DNA from 3 places in the Undibacterium sp. TJN19 genome. Region 3 is predicted to be linked to each of the others. Evidence: predicted binding sites of a transcription regulator. Region 3 holds the regulator's gene; each other region holds the start of a gene.
What was found. Region 3 encodes LexA, which represses DNA repair genes until DNA is damaged. Its sites were predicted from a motif close to ACTGTATNNNNATACAGT; they were not measured.
Positions count from the first base shown of each region.

Region 1: a site for LexA is predicted at 2,685-2,702, ahead of imuA (translesion DNA synthesis-associated protein ImuA). Genes of this name have one in related genera too.
Region 2: a site for LexA is predicted at 2,210-2,227, ahead of ruvA (Holliday junction branch migration protein RuvA). Genes of this name have one in related genera too.

Region 1 is NZ_JBMPPL010000009.1:85,444-89,728, reverse strand. Features, by position in the region: gene ACO0LH_RS21395 (error-prone DNA polymerase) at 1-477, opposite strand, end outside; gene ACO0LH_RS21390 (Y-family DNA polymerase) at 486-1,997, opposite strand; gene imuA (translesion DNA synthesis-associated protein ImuA) at 1,936-2,676, opposite strand; gene ACO0LH_RS21380 (hypothetical protein) at 2,891-3,118, shown strand; gene ACO0LH_RS21375 (AraC family transcriptional regulator) at 3,175-3,999, opposite strand; gene ACO0LH_RS21370 (FAD-dependent oxidoreductase) at 4,114-4,285, shown strand, end outside.
Region 2 is NZ_JBMPPL010000002.1:75,819-80,103, reverse strand. Features, by position in the region: gene purH (bifunctional phosphoribosylaminoimidazolecarboxamide formyltransferase/IMP cyclohydrolase) at 1-648, shown strand, start outside; gene ACO0LH_RS08530 (GIY-YIG nuclease family protein) at 726-1,007, shown strand; gene ACO0LH_RS08525 (hypothetical protein) at 1,050-1,178, opposite strand; gene ruvC (crossover junction endodeoxyribonuclease RuvC) at 1,561-2,103, shown strand; gene ruvA (Holliday junction branch migration protein RuvA) at 2,242-2,823, shown strand; gene ruvB (Holliday junction branch migration DNA helicase RuvB) at 2,827-3,897, shown strand; gene ACO0LH_RS08505 (2-keto-4-pentenoate hydratase) at 4,062-4,285, shown strand, end outside.
Region 3 is NZ_JBMPPL010000016.1:30,977-35,261, reverse strand. Features, by position in the region: gene lon (endopeptidase La) at 1-1,648, shown strand, start outside; gene lexA (transcriptional repressor LexA) at 1,837-2,493, opposite strand; gene rpsF (30S ribosomal protein S6) at 2,730-3,098, shown strand; gene priB (primosomal replication protein N) at 3,130-3,429, shown strand; gene rpsR (30S ribosomal protein S18) at 3,439-3,723, shown strand; gene rplI (50S ribosomal protein L9) at 3,750-4,202, shown strand.

The DNA.
Region 1 (4,285 bases), on a different contig from region 3:
GTTTGCCTGTGCCATCAGAATAGCCGGCCTTACCGGATATTCTGGCACCAGTATCATGAGGCAGTCAGGCAAGCCGCGCAGGTGTTGTAATGTTGGGGGTGGGTCAATGAAATCCTGCGTGGTCAGCAGATAATGACCTTTGCTGCTGCGTCCACGTGCCAGAGTGATCAGCTCGGATAAATTGCCATAGCCTTCACGATTTTGTACCAGTGCGATGATATGCAACGCGGTTTCTGGTCTGTCTTCATCCTCAAGTTTGAAATGCGCGCCTATGATCAATGGTAGTTGTGTTTTTTTAGCTTCACTGTGCGCCCTGACCACGCCTGCTAGAGAGCATTCATCTGTAATTGCCAGGGCTGAATAAGCCATCGTGACAGCGCGACGCACCAATTCTTCTGCATGGGAAGCGCCATGCAAAAAACTGAAATTGGTCATGCAGAATAGCTCGGCATAATCTGGCAGGAAGGCGCTGTTCATGTTGATATCTACCCGAAAATGCCATGCAAAAACCAGACTGGTTCATCTGCATCAGGGTCTGTCGCCCGTTCGCGATAAATCCAGTAGCGTACCTGACTGGCATCCGTCGCCATGAAGTAGTCTCTTGCTTGCACCTGCTCATGCCACCAGCCTGCTTCTATGCGTTCTGCCGCAGAAATGATCGTTAATTCCGACCGGTAATAAGGCCGGTGTTGCCGGATTTCCAGCGCCAATGCCTGTGGTAATAACCAGTCTGGGCGCAAAGCAGTACGGCTATTGTCGCGTTCAAAGGCCGGTCTTTTCTTCATGATTGATATCCAGTTATTGGCTACCTCAGGACGATGATCAGCTTGCGGTGCTGATTGCAAGACATTTTCATCGCCCAGACGGGCAAGCAATAATTCCAGCAAACGCTGATGGTCTTCTGCCTTGCCTCCGGGTTCGGGAAATAAGGCATAAGTTTGTGCCTGTCGCTGGATTGTCTGTTTGACTTCCAGCATCATGCTGATCACCGCAGCGTCCAGCTTTAACTGCGTCAGCCTTTCCCTGAACAGTGACAACAGATGCGATTCCTGCCAGCAGGCTTGCGCTAATTGCAGATCGAACAGGGTGGGTGGGATAGCCTGGCGGCCACGCTCATGAAATAACTCCATGTGTATATGCGTGACGGCAAGTTGCTGTGATGCCAGCCACCCCAATAATTGCGCCAGCAAACTGCGTGCATAAAGCAAAAGAGCATCGGCTTGCTCTATGCGGTCGGGTAACTCTATCCTGGCTTTAAATTCAGGGCTGGCAACATGCCATTGATGCAGTTCGCTTTGCTCACCATAAGCCTGATCCAGTTCATGCAAAATCGCTTTTCCGCAGCGCCTTTGCAAGCCTGGTCGTGGTAACTGCCGTAAATCCCGAAAGGAATAACAGGCAATGCCTTGCAGCAGGTCCAGCAAGGGCGGCGCAGTCGCAAGCAGGCCGACTGGCAGTCTGTCCAGGCGGCGTGACAGTTTTTTCAAATGAAGGGCATGTTTGCCCGCCCGTTTTTTTCTTGCGGCTTCTCTTGCCAGCAGCCATGCTGCCCTGGCAACGGGGGCGATGCTGGTTGTTGCGCTAAACCCCAGTGTTTGCAATGTCCCCTGTATGCGTTTGCGCAAGGTGCGTAGACCACCAAACAAGCTCAGGCTGGCACTGATATCAATCAGGATGCTGTCATCATCTGCCAGGCTGACTTGGGGTGAATACTGGAGCAGGGCAGTTGCTACTGCGTTTAAGGCGGCATATTCTTTTTGAACATCACGCTGAAAGCAGCGCACATCTGGCAGCAGCATCTGTACACCACCTGTGCGCATGCCTGTACACACACCAGCCTGATGGGCAAGCGCCGACATGGCAACTACCCGGCCCTGACTAAGGACTACACTGGCGGCCAGTTCTTCTGCATCAAACCAGGGTTTGACAAAGACCTCAAGTCGAAGCAGCGGCAAGTGGATGGCGATCCAGAATGGATGATGGGTGTGTGGGTGCATGATTGCTGATCGCCGGAATATTTTCTTTCGCCCGTCCCGCATAGGAGGACAGGTAATGATGAAGTGGTAAATAGATGCTGATTGGCCTGTCACGCTGACTGCCACGGCGTTTGATTATTTCCAGTTCCAGGCCATTCTGGCTGGGCCGCAAGCTTAATCTGAGGGGCGCAGGCGAGGGTGCCTGTGCCGCCCGCAGCGTGCGCATCAAGAAAAATAAGGTATCTGAACTTTGCGCAGCCAGGTGCAGGCGGCGCAAGGCTTCGCTGCGTATTTGTGACTGCCAGAACAAGAGCGCGCCACAACTGCCATTGCGCAACACCTGTTCTGCCGCCCATAAAGCATCCACGTATTTGTTGCAACGTATCCAGATCAATTGCGTAGTCTGTAAGCCTGCATCAGCCAAGGCTAGTGCCTGGGGTATAAAAGGCGGCGCCAGCAATATGACCGGTCTGTTATCCAGTTGGCACAGGGCAGGTTTTAAAAGGCGTAATTCGGCAGTGCCAGTTTGTGCCAGCAAAATTTCTGTTAATTGCCCCAGTGGCCAGCCGCCGCCAGGCAATTCCGCCTTCAGCTCGGAGTAGCCGGTATCCAGATAGCCGCCATTTCCACGTGCCAGTTGCGATGCACGCCACAATGCTGGATGTATATGTTCAGGCTTGATGGGGGAAACACTGGACATGGCAATATACTGATTAAATATACAGTATATGTGATTGTTCGTGGAATTTCAAAACCTATTCTTCCATGAGGAAAGAAAGAGACAGTAAAAATTAATACTGATTGCGCATACAGTATTTTGTGTTAAAGTACTTCACATGGATGAACGAAGACGAATTATTGCTCATCTATCATGATCACTGACCAGCTCACTGAAAACCGATACGGAGAATATTATGGCAAACCTCGAACAATCCTTTGATACCCGCTTTAGCCTGCAACTGGCCCCAACTTCATTTTTAATGCGTCTGGGGCGTCGCGAATTATTTGTTTGCCGTGATTTTCGCCAGCGCTCTTACTACGTTAATCCCATGATGGATTGCAGCACAGGCGTACAGGCCGGACATCTGGAAATTTTGCTGTTCCGTAAATGGTTGTTGATTTTGTCTAAAGCTAACTGGTAAAACAAGTTTTTGCTTGATGGGTATGATGGGTAATACAAATCACCTTAGATGCCACCCTAGATGCTGAAATAGCGTCCCGGAGATTCTCCAAAGTAGCGGCGGAACATGACAATAAAATTGCTTGGTGTGGCATATCCCAGTGCATCTGCGACTGCGGCGACTGATTCACCCTGTGCAAGCAGTTCCAGTGCGTGCAATAAACCAGCCTGCTGACTCCATTGGCCAATACTGATGCCGGTTTCTGCCTGAAACAGGCGGCTTAATGTACGGGCAGACATGCAGGCCAGCTCAGCCAGGTCTTTCAGGCCATGCCTTGCTCCCGGATTAGAGAGAATGGCTGCCGTCACCGGCAACAAGCGATGATGAGCTGGCATGGGTAAATGCAAGGGCTGGTGCGGAGCCTGACGTAACTCATCCAGCAAGACCTGTATGATATTTTCCTGCTCCAGGTTTAATTGTGCATTGAGTTGTGCATGCATGTCCCAGGAGGCGGCACGACGCACCAGGGCAGTCATCAATTCATTGATAGCGATCACCCAGGGGCGCTCCGGCAAGGCGGTACTCGATTCTGCGTTAAGCAGGACACTCCAGCCATGCATGGCACCAGTGATGGTGACTTTATGCATCTGGCCGGGCGGTATCCAGCCAGCGCGATGTGGTGGTAGCAGCCATGCACCGTGGGTAGTGCGTACCTGTACCAAGCCATTCTCGACACAAAAAAGTTGCCCCCGGATATGGCGATGCCAGTCATATTCGCGCGTCCCAAGACGAAACTGGCTATCTGCCTTGTCTTCACTCCTCAGTGCAATAAGCGCAGGCCCTGCGGCCATATCGCTGAAATCAGGCAAGTCAGCCTGCCTGGTTGCCAGTGTCATAGTCATGTTGGCCTGAATTCATTATATTTAGCTAAAGTAACGTTATCAGCTTCATCTCTCTTTGTCCAATAATTGTCTCAGGCGTATTTTCTTCAGACACATGACAATAGCGGGAGCACTATGAATACAGCTTTACACATCAGCATTATCGGCGCCGGACTTGGCGGGCTTTGCCTGGCACAGGGTCTGAAAAAAAACGGCACCTCCTTCAGCGTCTATGAAAAAGACCAGGCAGCCGACAGCCGCAACCAAGGTTACCGCATCCGCATTGATCAGACCGGGCAGCATGCCT
Region 2 (4,285 bases), on a different contig from region 3:
ACTTCGGCATTTGGCGGCATCATCGCTTTCAATCGTGAGCTCGATGGCAAGGCTGCTGAAATCGTCGCCAAACAATTCGTTGAAGTATTGATTGCACCTTCCTTCACGGCAGAAGCTAAACAGATTTTCGCGGCAAAACAAAACGTGCGTCTGCTGGAAATCTCTCTGGGTAATGGCTTCAATGTGTACGACATGAAACGCGTCGGTGGCGGCTTGCTGGTACAGGCACCTGATGCAAAAAATGTCTTGCAGGAAGAACTGCGCGTGGTCTCGAAATTGCAGCCCACTCCGCAACAAATGGCGGACATGATGTTCGCCTGGCGCGTGGCAAAATATGTGAAATCGAATGCCATCGTCTTTTGTGGCAATGGCATGACACTGGGCGTAGGTGCCGGTCAGATGAGCCGTATTGATTCTGCCCGCATCGCTTCGATCAAAGCACAAAACGCGGGCCTGACACTGGCTGGTTCTGCGGTGGCGTCTGACGCATTCTTCCCGTTCCGTGATGGCCTGGATGTGGTTGTCGATGCTGGTGCAACTTGCGTGATCCACCCAGGTGGTTCCATGCGCGATCAGGAAGTGATTGATGCTGCCGATGAACGTGGTGTCGTGATGGTGTACACAGGTATACGTCATTTCCGTCATTGATGTGGGATTGATGTATTAAATAATGTATGTGCGGCCCTGATTATTCAGGGCCGTTTTCATTTCTCCTTCTCATCCTCATGGCTTACGTCTATATATTGACCAGTGCTCGAAATGGCACTTTATATGTTGGTGTTACCAACGATTTGATAGCTCGTGTTTATCAGCATAAGAAGGACTTCGTCGACAGTTTTACGTCGAAATATAAGATTCATCAGTTGGTCTGGTTTGAACAGGTCGATTCGATTATTTCCGCCATACAACGCGAAAAGCAGATCAAGGCATGGAAGCGGGAATGGGAGATCAGATTAATTGAAGAAACCAATCCTTACTGGCGGGATTTGTATTTGGATATTATTTGAATCCTTATCAAGCTCCTTGCCTCTGATGCGCTACAGGCAGGTTTAACGTCGCTCCAGCGCAGGCTGGAGGCTACCGGGCTGGCGCTCCAGCGGCGTTGGTTGTTCACTAATACCATTCGCAAATACTTTCGACGCCAGCATGCAAGAAATATCTTCGTGAGCAATCAGCATTTCGATATACCACAAACGACACTAGATTCCTGACTACGCGGGAATGACGAATTTGAGGATAGAAGGATATTCTATTAATCCGGTTTGCCAATATCTCAACCTTGCTAGTTGCCAGTCATGATCTCCATGTTTTTTAACCTCGCTCCAGCGCAGGCTGGAAGCTACCGCGCTGGCGCTCCAGCGGCATTGGTCGATCAGTAATACCATTCACAAATGTGCGGCAAGTCGGCATGCGACACGTATCAATCACATATAACAATAAGCCTAAGTAATCACCCACTTACATAAGCACAAATATAAACCCACACTGATACGCTATACTCCTCAGCAAGACCAGCTCAGCAGCATTAGCACCAGCCCGTAGATACCAACAAAACAATACATGAAAATCCTAGGCATAGACCCCGGCTTGCGCACGACCGGTTTTGGCATCATCCACAAACAGGGCAGCAAGCTGACGTATATCGCCTCTGGAACCATCAAGACCATAGAAGGCAGTTTGCCTGAGCGTTTAAAAACCATATTGTCAGGCGTATCCGAAATAGTACGCACTTACCAGCCAGATTGCGCTGCGATCGAAAAAGTCTTCGTTAACGTCAATCCACAGTCCACCTTATTACTGGGACAAGCGCGCGGGGCGGCAATTTGTGCCCTTGTATCGGCGGATCTTAGCGTGGCGGAATATACGGCCCTGCAAGTCAAGCAAGGTGTGGTAGGTCACGGGCGGGCAAAAAAAGAGCAGGTACAAGACATGGTGCAACGTCTGCTGACACTGTCTGGTACGCCTGGTGACGATGCCGCCGATGCGCTGGGCGTGGCAATCTGCCATGCGCATAGCGGTGAAGCACTGGCCTTGCTGGGAGCAATTGCCCCTGGCCTGGCAAAAAAGGGCCTGCGCGTCAAAGGCGGGCGTCTGGTCGGCTGAGCTTGCCTCAAAAGCCGCTGACAGGCTCTCACTGGTCCGTTTTGCACAAACCGCCCATAATTTTCCCGCTTTAAGCTCGTCAAACGACACAGAATCGTTTACTATCACTGTCTATTCATACAGTATGAAAGCAGTATCATGATAGGTCGCATTGCAGGCACGCTTGTGGAAAAAAATCCCCCGCAATTGCTGGTCGATTGCCAGGGTGTCGGCTATGAAGTCGATGTTCCTATGAGCACTTTCTATAACCTGCCACCACTGGGTGAAAAAGTGGTACTGCTGACCCACCTGGCGATACGTGAAGACGCCCATGTGCTGTTTGGCTTTGGCACGGCGGAAGAACGTTCAACCTTTAAACAATTAATCAAGATCAGCGGTGTCGGTGCGCGTACTGCCCTGTCGATATTGTCTGGCATGTCGGTCGCAGATCTGGCGCAAGCGATTACCCTACAGGAAGCTGGTCGCCTGACCCGTGTGCCTGGCATAGGCAAGAAAACCGCTGAACGCCTGCTGCTGGAATTAAAAGGCAAGCTGGGTGCCGACTTGGGCAATGCAGTTGCCGCCCTGGCTGCTGGCGACCACAGCGCCGATATCTTGAATGCCTTGCTGGCCCTGGGCTACTCAGACAAGGAAGCCTTGCTGGCAATGAAGTCGGTACCCGCTGGTAGCGGCGTATCTGATGGCATCAAACTGGCGCTGAAATCGCTGTCCAAGGGATAAACGATGACGATACAGACCGACAACCTGTCTTCCAGTTTCAGCGAACCGCGCGTGATTTCTGCCGCGCCGGCCTCGCCGAATGAAGAGGCGATAGAACGTGCGTTGCGGCCGAAACAGCTGGATGAATACGTCGGCCAGGAAAAAATTCGCGGTCAGCTTGAAATTTTTATCACGGCAGCGCGTCAGCGCAAGGAAGCGCTTGACCATACTCTGCTGTTTGGGCCACCAGGACTGGGTAAAACCACACTGGCGCACATTATTGCGCGTGAGATGGGGGTCAACCTGCGTCAGACTTCCGGCCCCGTGCTGGAGCGCGCGGGTGACCTGGCGGCGCTGCTGACAAACCTGGAAGCCAATGATGTCCTGTTTATCGACGAGATACACAGGCTGTCGCCGGTCGTTGAAGAAATCTTGTATCCGGCGCTGGAAGATTATCAGATCGACATCATGATTGGAGAAGGCCCGGCGGCCCGCTCAGTCAAACTGGATTTGCAACCCTTTACCCTGGTTGGCGCGACCACGCGCGCGGGCATGCTGACCAACCCGCTGCGCGACCGCTTCGGCATTGTCGCCAGGCTGGAATTTTACACACCGGAAGAACTGACAAAAATTGTCACGCGTTCAGCCTCATTGCTTAACGCCCCCATACAAGCGGATGGTGCGGGTGAAATCGCCAAGCGTGCACGTGGCACACCACGCATTGCCAATCGTCTGTTACGGCGCGTGCGTGATTATGCCGAGGTCAAAGGCAATGGTGAAATCACCAAGGCGATTGCTGATGCCGCATTGAAAATGTTGGACGTGGATGCAGTCGGCTTTGATCTGATGGACAGAAAGCTGCTGGAAGCCATCCTCTTCAAGTTTGGTGGCGGCCCGGTGGGATTGGACAATGTGGCAGCCGCCATTGGTGAAGAACGCGACACCATAGAAGATGTACTGGAACCCTATCTGATACAGCAAGGCTTTTTGCAACGCACCCCCAGGGGCCGTATTGCCACACCTTCAGCCTACGAGCATTTTGGCGTGACCATGCCAAGGTCTGGTAATAATGGCGAATTATGGGGTGGCAGCTAAAAACTTTGCAACCATCGGCCGTAACCGGCGTCTTATCACTCGTGGCTGCTGGCAAAAAAAATCGAAGACAAGAAAGATTAGGAAGATAGCCAGGCAGCGACAGGCATCAACAGTTTTGAACAAGGCTTTACGCTTTTTTTCATCTCAAATCGAAATTACCCATCATGCTGATCTCCACACAAGCCGAACAACATGCTTACACTTTCCTGGATGCGCGGGCGCGTACCCAGGCACTAAGCCCGCTGTCATCGCAATTCCCCCTGACCATTGCCGAAGCTTATGAAATCGCCAATGCTTCAGATGCCATACGCATGGCTGAAGGCGAAGTGCGCATAGGGCGCAAGCTGGGGTTTACCAACCGTAAGCTATGGAACAAGTATGGCGAAAA
Region 3 (4,285 bases):
AATCCTGGCCGCCAAAATGCCTAAAGAAGCCCGCGACAAAGCGCAGAATGAGTTGAAAAAACTCAAAATGATGTCTCCGATGTCGGCTGAAGCTACCGTCGTGCGTAACTACATCGACACCATTGTCAACTTGCCATGGAAGAAAAAATCCAAGGTCAACAATGATCTGGCGAATGCTGAAAAAGTCCTTGAGGACGAGCATTTTGGCCTCGATAAGGTCAAAGAACGTATTCTGGAATATCTTGCAGTACAACAGCGCGTCGACAAGCTGAAAGCGCCTATCCTGTGTCTGGTAGGTCCTCCTGGCGTGGGTAAAACCTCGCTGGGGCAGTCTATCGCCCGTGCAACTAACCGCAAGTTTGTGCGCATGGCGCTGGGTGGTGTGCGTGATGAAGCTGAAATTCGCGGTCATCGTCGTACTTACATCGGTTCCATGCCTGGCAAGATCTTGCAAAGCCTGTCGAAGATAGGTGTACGTAATCCTTTGTTCCTGCTTGATGAAGTTGACAAGATGGGTGCTGATTTCCGTGGTGATCCTTCTTCTGCTTTACTGGAAGTGCTGGACCCTGAGCAAAATCACACGTTCTCCGATCATTACATTGAAGTGGATTTCGATCTTTCTGACGTGATGTTTGTAGCGACTTCAAATTCCTACAATATTCCACCAGCCTTGCTTGATCGTATGGAAGTGATACGTCTGTCTGGGTATACGGAGGATGAAAAAACCAGTATTGCGCAACGTTATTTATTGCCCAAGCAAATCAAGAACAATGGTTTGAAAGAAGCTGAAATTACCGTTGCTGAAAGTGCCTTGCGCGACATCATTCGCTATTACACACGTGAAGCAGGCGTGCGTTCGCTGGAAAGAGAAATTTCCAAAATTTGCCGTAAAGTCGTCAAAATGCTGCTGTTGAAAAAAACAGAGAAAAAAGCGACCATTAATTCGAAAAATCTGGATAAATATCTGGGTGTGCGTCGCTATGACTTTGGTGTGGCAGTCAAGGAAAATCAAATTGGCCAGGTAGTTGGTTTGGCTTGGACAGAAGTCGGTGGCGATTTGCTGACCATCGAAGCTGTGGCCATGCCAGGCAAGGGTGGCGTGATACGTACAGGTACTTTGGGTGACGTCATGAAAGAGTCAATCGAGGCTGCCCGTACCGTTGTGCGTAGCCGTGCGGCGCGTCTGGGCATTAAAGGTGACGTTTTCGAGAAGAGTGATATTCATATCCACGTTCCCGAAGGCGCAACACCGAAAGATGGCCCGTCCGCGGGCATCGCCATGACAACTGCCCTTGTCTCTGTGTTTACAGGTATTCCTGTGCGTGCTGATGTTGCCATGACTGGTGAAATTACCTTGCGTGGTGAAGTATTACCTATTGGTGGATTGAAGGAAAAATTACTGGCAGCACATCGTGGTGGTATCAAGACGGTATTGATACCCGAAGAAAATGCCAAGGATTTGACTGAGATCCCTGACAATGTCAAAAACAAGCTGGAAATTATCCCGGTTCGCTGGATAGACAAAGTGTTGGAGATTGCACTGGAAAGACAACCTACTCCCCTGGTTGACGAGCCAGTGGCAGTGGCCGCTGCTGCAACGGCTGCTCCTACAGAAACGCCGGCAGATACGACGGTTGTGAAGCATTGATTGATTGCCTGATCGATAAGTTCATCGATCAGGCTCTTCATTGCATGTGCAATAAAAAAACGCCCGATTAAATCGGGCGTTTTTTTATTGTGGGCAAATATTCAAAAATATCCTGGCAGCTTGTTGGCATTCAGGATATTTATGCGATGTGACTTATGGGAAATCGGGCACATCTCGCGCAAGCGAATTTATACCCAGTTTCTCATTAGTCCGACTGCCAGGCCTTCGAGTGCAAATTGTTCTTCGTTATCGCCTACCTTGATGATGGGGTAATCAGGATTTTCAGGCATCAGCTCAATCAGGTTGCCCGTTTTTCTGTAACGCTTGACCGTGACATCGTCGCCCAGGCGTGCTACGACGATTTGCCCGTTACGCGCTGAATCAGCCTTTTTCACCGCCAATAAATCGCCATCCAGGATGCCTGCATCACGCATGGACATGCCTCGTACTTTCAGTAAAAAATCAGGTTTGGCCGAGAACAGGGCAGGGTCAACATGGTAAGTAGATTCTATATGTTCCGTTGCCAGTATGGGCGAGCCAGCAGCCACTCTGCCCACCAATGGCAGGCTCAGCTGCATCAGCGCAGGGTGTGGCAAAGCCATCTGTATGCCGGGAATGTGGCTGGACAGGTTGGATTCAAGCAAACGTATGCCACGTGATGTGCCTGCCGCGATTTCTATAACGCCTTTGCGTGCCAGCGCCTGCAAGTGCTCTTCTGCGGCATTGGTAGAGCGAAATCCCAGTTCTGTCGCAATTTCGGCACGGGTAGGGGGGAACCCGGTATTTTGAATCGCATCTTTGATCAGATTTAAAATCTGTTCCTGGCGGGCGGTTAGTTTAAGCATGGCACTCTCATTGGTGAACTTTGGCTGTATATACAAGCAGACTGTATTTTTATACAGTAAAGCCGCATATGCAAGCAATAATACGAAACAATTTCGCTAATTATGCGAATTGCGTTACCCAAGTCCTTGATGTAATTGAAAAATAAACGGAATTGCGTTATTATTGTCGGCTTTCCTCTTCCCGCACTCGTCTTGACGCCGAGGCGGGCTATTTTTATTGTCCACAAGGAGAATATATGCGTCATTATGAAATCGTATTTATCGTACATCCCGATCAGAGCGAGCAAGTTCCTGCAATGATCGAACGCTACAAGGCAAGTGTTGTAGCCCGTGGTGGTCAAGTTCACCGCGTTGAAGACTGGGGCCGTCGTCAATTGGCTTACATGATTCAAAAACTGGCAAAAGCACACTATGTTTGCCTGAACATCGAATGTGATGCTGAAACTCTGCTCGAGTTGGAAACCGCATTCAAATTCAATGATGCTGTTTTGCGTCACCTGACAGTCAAATTGAAAAAAGCAGAAACAACACCTTCTCCAATGATGAAAGCTGTACAAAAAGAAGATGCTGCTAAAGCGCAACGCGTAGAAGCGCCTGCTGCTTAATATTTATTTGATTGAGGTCGCGTAAAAAATAGTGAATCAACTGAAGCTGGTAGCACGGATAGTGGAAAAAACGGCGTTGCGATACACGCCAGCCGGTATTCCGATAGCTTCTGCCACCCTGATACACAGTTCCAGCAATACTGAAGCGAACACAGTTCGCCAGGTAGAGTTTGAAATTTCTGCCATCGCAGCGGGGGAAATCTCTCAGCGGTTTAATGAAATCGAACTGGATGTGGCAAGGGAATTTACTGGTTTTTTAGCGCGCAAAAATCGCAATAGCAAAAGTCTCGTCTTTCATATCATTGAATTCGGGGCGCCTTTACTAGATTAGGAGCCAAAAATGGCATTCGGTAAAAAATTCGACAAAAGCAAATTGAAGCAAAAGCGTCAACAACAAAATCCTTTGTTCAAGCGCAAAAAATTCTGCCGTTTTACTGCGGCGCATGTAGAAAAAGTTGACTACAAAGACATCGACACACTGAAAGATTTCGTGCAAGAAAACGGCAAAATCATGCCAGCACGTTTGACCGGTACTAAAGCGTTGTATCAACGTCAAGTTGATACAGCAATTAAACGTGCACGTTACCTCGCGTTGCTGCCATACACTGATTTGCACACAGCGTAATTGACGACAAGGTAAAGGAGAAAAATATGCAAGTTATTCTGTTGGATAAAGTCGTTAATCTCGGCAATTTGGGTGACGTAGTTCGTGTTAAAGACGGCTATGCTCGTAACTTTTTGATTCCTCAACGTATGGCTCGTCGTGCAACGACAGCTGCTGTTGCTGAATTCGAAGCAAAACGCGCTGAATTGGAAAAAGCAGCGGCTGCTAAATTGGCTGCTGCTCAAGCTCAAGGTGAAAAACTGTCCGGTTTGACAGTACAAATCACCCAGAAGTCTGGTGTTGATGGCCGTTTGTTCGGTTCCGTAACAAACTTTGACATTGCTGATGCTTTGACTAAACAAGGTTTTGCAGTGGAAAAAGCACAAGTACGCTTGCCACAAGGTCCATTGAAAATCGCTGGCGATCACACAGTTTCAGTTGCTTTGCACACTGATGTTGTTGTTGATGTCAACGTTGCTGTATTGGGCGAACACGCTTAATTTGCTTTTTGCAAATTGCTGTAAGAAAAGCCGGGAATTCCCGGCTTTTTTATTGCCTGAATTTCCTTTGTTTGTTGTTTGTC